Regions from separate parts of the Blautia sp. JLR.GB0024 genome, predicted to be linked through region 1. Evidence: a T-box and tRNA genes for the amino acid it is inferred to sense, from the RefSeq annotation. Region 1 holds a T-box; the other regions hold tRNA genes.
The links. A T-box is a leader RNA that pairs with one kind of tRNA and senses whether it is charged. The one in region 1 lies ahead of V8Q34_RS23875 (valine--tRNA ligase), so its partner is inferred to be a tRNA-Val.

Region 1 (2,265 bases):
TTATGTAATTGTTACAAGAACAATAATAACATGATAAGCGAGAGAATGAAACAGGGAACATCTGGAATCCCCAAAGCGCGGCAGACTGACGGAAGTACCTCTGCCGTATAACAACATTTTTTTCAGATATGTTTAAAATGAAAAGAACAGGTCATACTTGAAAGAGACTTTAATTATTTATGAAGGAGTGTGACTTTTCATGAACAAGAAAAACGATGAGAAGATTGACTTAAATAAGATCCCCCGTGAGGAGATGCTGAAATATGAAATCGCAGAGGAACTGGGACTGCTTGATCAGGTTCTGGAGTCGGGCTGGAAGAGCCTTTCTGCCAAGGAGACCGGACGAATCGGCGGCATTATGACAAGAAGAAGACGGGAGAGCAAGAAGACGGACGGTGTATCGTAAAAGCGGTCCGTATTGTAAATGGGGGTTGACTGAACCTTTGCAGAATGGTAACATAAATATGTATAATTCCATAAAACGATCAAGTGCATCCGCACTGGCCGCACAGTGCTGGTGAAAAGGGAATCAGGTGCAAATCCTGAGCGATGCGGTCACTGTAAATGGGAAGCGAAGCCAAAATGCCATTGCATGAAAGTGTGAGAAGGCGGCTAAGCGATGAACCATGAGCCAGGAAACCTGCTTGATGGCAGTAGGGTGAGAACTTCCGTGCAAAGTTTAGAACCTGAATCTTCCATGTGAGATTCTTATTATGGAATGCCGAAAGGCCGAAACCTGAATTTATAGAATTATGCACCAGATTAAACGGCTGGGATTCCTCTGATTTTTATTCCCGGTGTAACCGCACCCTTTTATATAGAAGGAACCGGGATGAAATCAGAGGGATAATATCCCGCATAGGATAGCGTGTATTACGAACAAATGAGGAATAAGTCCGCAGATACGGGCTTATTTTTATTTCTTCACAATTTATTCACTTGACAAAAGAGAACAATGTGATTATGATGGGACGTATGAAAAGGTGATGAGAAAGAGGAGTACATCCCGGAAACTGGCAGAGAGAACGACCCACCGGCTGCAAGGTCGTTTCAGAGGAACGGATGGAAGGTAGCTTTTGAACCGGAGGGCTGAACAGAGTGGTTTGTAAAGGATGAATCAGGAGTAGGCCTTCACGCGTAGTCTGCGTTAACGGACATGAGTGAGAAAAAAAGGTGGTACCGCGGAAGATTTCGCCCTTTACAGTTTATTCTGTAGAGGGCGTTTTTTATTGTAACACAAAACGTCTGCCGGGCAGGATACTCTATGCATACAAAAGGAAGATGGCTGCACGCGGGATTCCATTTCATTTTAAGGAGGAGATTATGAGCAAGGAACTTGCCAAAACTTATGACCCCAAGGGACTGGAAGACAGAATTTACCAGAAATGGCTGGACAACAAATATTTCCACGCCGAAGTAAACAGAGATAAAAAACCATTTACCATTGTGATGCCCCCGCCCAATGTAACAGGACAGCTTCATATGGGACACGCACTGGATGAGACCATGCAGGATATCCTCATCCGATTCAAGAGAATGCAGGGATACGAAGCACTGTGGCAGCCGGGCACGGACCACGCAGCCATTGCCACAGAGGTCAAAGTTATTGAGAAGCTGAAAGAACAGGGCATTGACAAGAACGAGATCGGAAGGGAAGCATTCCTGAAACACGCCTGGGAGTGGAAAGAGGAATACGGCGGCAAGATCATCAACCAGTTGAAAAAGCTGGGCGCCTCCGCTGACTGGGACAGAGAACGTTTCACCATGGATGAGGGCTGTTCCGAGGCTGTACAGGAAGTTTTCATTAAATTATACGAAAAAGGTTACATCTACAAAGGATCCCGTATTATCAACTGGTGTCCGGTATGCCAGACATCCATCTCCGACGCAGAGGTAGAGCATGAGGACCAGGACGGATTTTTCTGGCACATCAATTATCCCATCGCAGGCGAAGATGGCCGTTATGTGGAGATTGCTACCACACGTCCTGAGACACTCCTGGGTGATACGGCTGTTGCTGTCAATCCGGAGGATGAGAGATACAAAGACCTGGTTGGAAAAATGCTGAAGCTGCCGCTCACTGACAGGGAAATTCCGGTTGTGGCAGATGAATATGTAGACAAGGAGTTTGGTACCGGATGCGTGAAGATCACACCGGCACACGACCCCAATGACTTTGAAGTGGGAAAACGCCATAACCTGCCGGAAATCAATATCATGAACGACGATGCCACCATCAATGAGCTGGGCGGCAAATATGCAGGA
Region 2 (2,265 bases), on a different contig from region 1:
GCTCATATACTCTTTCTCCTTTGCATCCAAGCCTTTCAGCTACACTCTCGATGCAGAATACAGAAAATTCCAATTCCTTATCATTCATTGCCAATAACCCCGCTTCCGATTTTACAAATATGCTGCTGTTCAGTTCTATAACTAAAATTATACTATAAAAAACTGCAACATACAAATCAATCCTCCGAAAATCCTCCTGCATTTACCGTATAAAGTCAAGCTGTCAGCAAAACAAACGGCAAAACGGCATAGCCGAAATTGACTATGCCGCCTGCCGGAACAATACTTCTTTATTGAGGGACGCCTTGTCAGCCTCCCGGTTATCCTCATGTATTTTGTTTTATTTTGTCATAACCCTGCAGCCGTTTACCGGCAGCTTGGGCAGGTATTCAAAATACCAGTTCTGCCGTTCACCGGAATATTTCAGTATGGCAGGTATCCACGCATTGGAGACCTGCACATACACATATTGTTCCGGATGAACGGGTATCTTTTTACTGCCGCCTTTCTCTTTGAGAACACAGGTGCAGCCATGATTCATTAAAGTTCCTATCATGTATGAAGCCTCCTTTACTCTTTTTATAATAAGAGTATACATGGTAATTATGACCATTATTTGGAAAAAATGTGAAGGGTTGGTGATATTTGTATGAAAATACTAAAGTTTTTATGAAAAGCAGCCGTTTCCTGCTCTTTTATGGGATGTGATAAATGAAATACATGGAGATAGCGGGATTCGAACCCGTGACCTATACGTTGCGAACGTATCGCTCTCCCAGCTGAGCTATATCCCCAAAAAAAGAATGGAAGCAAGGAGGCTCGAACTCCTGACCTTTCGCGTGTGAGGCGAACGCTCATCCCAGCTGAGCTATGCTTCCATATGGAATATTATAGCACTTTATCCGGGAAATGCAAGAGAATTTCCGGAAGATTGGTTGTAAATTGGTTGTATATAAATGACAGCAGTGAGACAGCCGGGATAAATATGACTTTACTCGATATAAAAATCTATTGCATCTGCGTTATTAATACTTATCATAGGTTCTCCCGAACCGCGTTCCAGTTTCTTCTCTTTGAACAGATCCTCCGGAACATTAACCGCGCTGTTTGGAATCGTGTTAAACTCCATCTTGATATTATCAGGTAATTTGTCGAAATAAACAGAAACATTCCGAAATGTATTTGACTCCAAACCATCCAGCATAATATTGTGATCCAGTTGATCAGCCATTAAATCAAGCACTACTGCGGAATCCCTGTTTGCCTGAATCCATACGTCTGAATTCAAGGTATTGAGATGAATCTGATTAAATTCACCGGTAGTTTCAATTTTTTCTAATTCTTTTGAGGGTATACAAATAACAATAGAACCCAGGATGTTGTTACTCGAATCCGCGTTATCCATCATCACACAAACATTAAGGCTGTTATCCTTTTCTTCACAACTGATTTCATACTTATTATCAGTATCTAAATCCGCGTTAATAAATTCAAAGCGGTTACTGTCACTCTGTTTTATAACAATGGATCTGGCATTGCCGCTTATATTAACACAGCGAATGTTTCCGACTGCAATATCATCATGTATCTTTTTCTGGCCTTCCCCGCCCGCAGATATTAATGCATCCTTTTCTCCTGCACAAGCAGAAAATGCAGTCACACAAAAAATGCATAAACAGAGTAAATAGATTTTTTTTATTGTTCGTTTTTTCATTATAATTACCTTATATTTCATATATTCAGATAGCTGTAACAAATATAATCATATCACACAGCCTGATGATAAACAAGGAATACATGGCTCTGTATGTAAACGGCAAAATCTGTACTACAATTGAAACTCCGATATGTTATCAAAATCATTATTCAATACATAATAAACTTTATTTTGAAGCGCAGAATATACAAATGAAACCCTTGTTGCCCAAAGCCCCTTTTGACATACCGATTTTAATACTTTGCATGCGTCAGAAACCGAAAATTTTTTATCATATGCTTCCAGTAATTCTTTAGCAGCTTCATATCTTGTATCGCCCGAAACAATATATGGCTTTGTAGTTTCCGGACTCAGTACGGAATAATTTGTAATCAGCGAAAATTCCTTCTGTTCGTATTTATAACCGATACCTGGTTCAATGATCAGTACACGTCCGTTTTTATCGGAGAGCATAGCCTGCATAGAAGCATCCGGAGCATAAATAATTTCCCGCTCTTGTACTATGTTCAGGGCTTCCTCAAAAGAAACCTCTCCTTTGATGAAATTTT
Region 3 (2,265 bases), on a different contig from region 1:
ATGATGCCCTGCCTGAGGTGGGGCACGCCTGCGGACACTCCTATAGCTGTGCCGTCAGTATACTGGGAGCGCTTGCCCTGCGGGAGGCATATCCTGACCTGCCGGTGAGGATTGATCTGATCGGCACGCCCGGTGAGGAATTTGTAGGCGGAAAATGTTATATGACAGAGAACGGGGGCTTTGACGGCTATCAGTATGCGGCCATGGTGCATCTCAACAATGAGAATGTCACCTATTTTCAGGTACTGGCCTCCAATGACAGATACTTTACCTTCCGCGGAAAAGCAGCCCATGCCTCCGCGTGTCCGGAGGAGGGGCTGAATGCCCTGAACGCGGCCCGTCTTTTTATGGAGGCCATGGATATGTGGCGGCAGCATATCACAAAGGACTGCCAGTTCCACGGCATTGTGGCAAAAGGAGGGGCAGCTCCTAATATTGTCCCGGATGAGGTGTGTCTGGATTATTATTACAGGGCAGCCACTATTGAAAATCTGTGGAAGCTCAACAGAATCTCAGAGACCTGCGCAAAAGGCGCAGCCATGGCTGCAGGAACGACTGTGGAGTGGAGCCAGCGGTATCCGGACTACGGGGAAATCTACTGGAATGATTATATGGACGAAATCATGCAGAAACTGTTTTCGGATACCAAAAGAGTGACCGTGAGATCAAAAGGTCCCGGAGGTTCCACGGATCTGGAAAATGTAAATCTTAAGATTCCCGTGTTCCATCCCATGATCGACATTACCGGCAGCCGGAAGGACATCGTGATCCACGACAGGGAATTTGAGAGACTTCTCCACACAGAAGCAGCCGCAGAAGTCCTGAGAGACGGCGCGTATATCATAGCCGGACTGGGATATAAGCTGGCATCGGAGCCGGAAGTGATGGAGAGGATAAAAGAGGACCACAGAAAATACAGAAATCTGTAAAAGGCTACCTATTAATTGCCAGAAACCTTCAGAAAATAAGAGAAACACTTACAACATGTAATGATTTCATAGAGGCCGGAATAAATAAATTATGTAAGCTTTATATTTATTCCGGCCCTAAAATCAAGGCTGTCTTGTGTTCGTTTTTAGTGCAAGGCGGAATGATAAGGATTTTTGTAAAATTTTGAAAAAAGGTATTGACAATTGACACAATTTAAGGTTATAATAGCAAAGCAGTCAAGCGATGGCAAACACTGCTAAATAAATGGGATCTTAGCTCAGCTGGGAGAGCATCTGCCTTACAAGCAGAGGGTCATAGGTTCGAGCCCTATAGGTCCCATTCTTTTGCCAAAAGCAGAAGGATAACAGATGGCGAGATAGCTCAGCTGGCTAGAGCATACGGTTCATACCCGTAGTGTCGAGGGTTCAAGTCCCCCTCTCGCTACTTGCTGTACAAGCAGCATACAATCAAATAAAAGTCTTGGGATCTTAGCTCAGCTGGGAGAGCATCTGCCTTACAAGCAGAGGGTCATAGGTTCGAGCCCTATAGGTCCCATTCTTTTGCCAAAAAGCAGAAGGATAACAGATGGCGAGATAGCTCAGCTGGCTAGAGCATACGGTTCATACCCGTAGTGTCGAGGGTTCAAGTCCCCCTCTCGCTACTATAAGAAAGCCCTTGCGGAAGAAATTCCGCAAGGGCTTTTCGTGTTTTTATGCCGGAGGTTCCTTTTTATCCTGATACATATGGGGTGTAAACATAAGTTTTATTGCACTTATCATGACAAACAGCAGGAAAACTGCTGCGGGAAGCCCCCCGATATTGGATATCATTTTCAGTCCGTCGACACCGCTGCCCACATTCATCATAATAAGTGTAATCAGTGCGATTTCCCCCGCCCAGAGTATTTTGATCCAGCTGGGAGATTCAGCACCTTCATGATCCAGGCCATGGGTGGACAGGTCGGAAATCGCAATGACAGTGGAGTCGGCTGCAGTTACAAAGGAAAGAAATACAGCGATGAGGAAAATAAAAACCAGCAGGCCGGTAAAGGGCATGTTTTCAAAAAGCTGATAGATCGTGTTTTCAATTCCGGATTCAAACGCTTCAACCATTCCGCCATTTGACCGGTTCAGGGTAAAATGGATGGTGGAACCGGACATAATGGAAAACCACAGGATACTGAATACAGACGTGGAGAACAGATTCATGGCTACTAAATCCTTAATCCTCCGCCCATATGCGATTTTACCAAGAAAGACTGCCGTGATAGGTGCCCAGGACATCCAGCTTGCAAAGTAGAAGATAGGCCACTGGGCTGTCCAGGAATCAGTCGCA

Region 2: it encodes a tRNA-Val, which carries the amino acid that the T-box ahead of V8Q34_RS23875 (valine--tRNA ligase) is inferred to sense. The anticodon was not compared.
Region 3: it encodes a tRNA-Val, which carries the amino acid that the T-box ahead of V8Q34_RS23875 (valine--tRNA ligase) is inferred to sense. The anticodon was not compared.

The regions. Positions count from the first base shown of each region.
Region 1 covers NZ_JBANBF010000017.1:44,028-46,292, reverse strand. The annotation lists gene V8Q34_RS23880 (small, acid-soluble spore protein, alpha/beta type) at 200-406, shown strand; cobalamin riboswitch at 471-662, shown strand; T-box leader at 978-1,202, shown strand; gene V8Q34_RS23875 (valine--tRNA ligase) at 1,324-2,265, shown strand, end outside.
Region 2 covers NZ_JBANBF010000003.1:350,160-352,424, forward strand. The annotation lists gene V8Q34_RS09755 (DUF3791 domain-containing protein) at 1-88, opposite strand, end outside; gene V8Q34_RS09760 (hypothetical protein) at 341-556, opposite strand; tRNA gene V8Q34_RS09765 (tRNA-Ala) at 722-794, opposite strand; tRNA gene V8Q34_RS09770 (tRNA-Val) at 805-878, opposite strand; gene V8Q34_RS09775 (hypothetical protein) at 992-1,714, opposite strand; gene V8Q34_RS09780 (conjugal transfer protein) at 1,829-2,265, opposite strand, start outside.
Region 3 covers NZ_JBANBF010000003.1:522,715-524,979, reverse strand. The annotation lists gene V8Q34_RS10590 (M20/M25/M40 family metallo-hydrolase) at 1-929, shown strand, start outside; tRNA gene V8Q34_RS10585 (tRNA-Val) at 1,197-1,269, shown strand; tRNA gene V8Q34_RS10580 (tRNA-Met) at 1,301-1,374, shown strand; tRNA gene V8Q34_RS10575 (tRNA-Val) at 1,413-1,485, shown strand; tRNA gene V8Q34_RS10570 (tRNA-Met) at 1,518-1,591, shown strand; gene V8Q34_RS10565 (BCCT family transporter) at 1,641-2,265, opposite strand, start outside.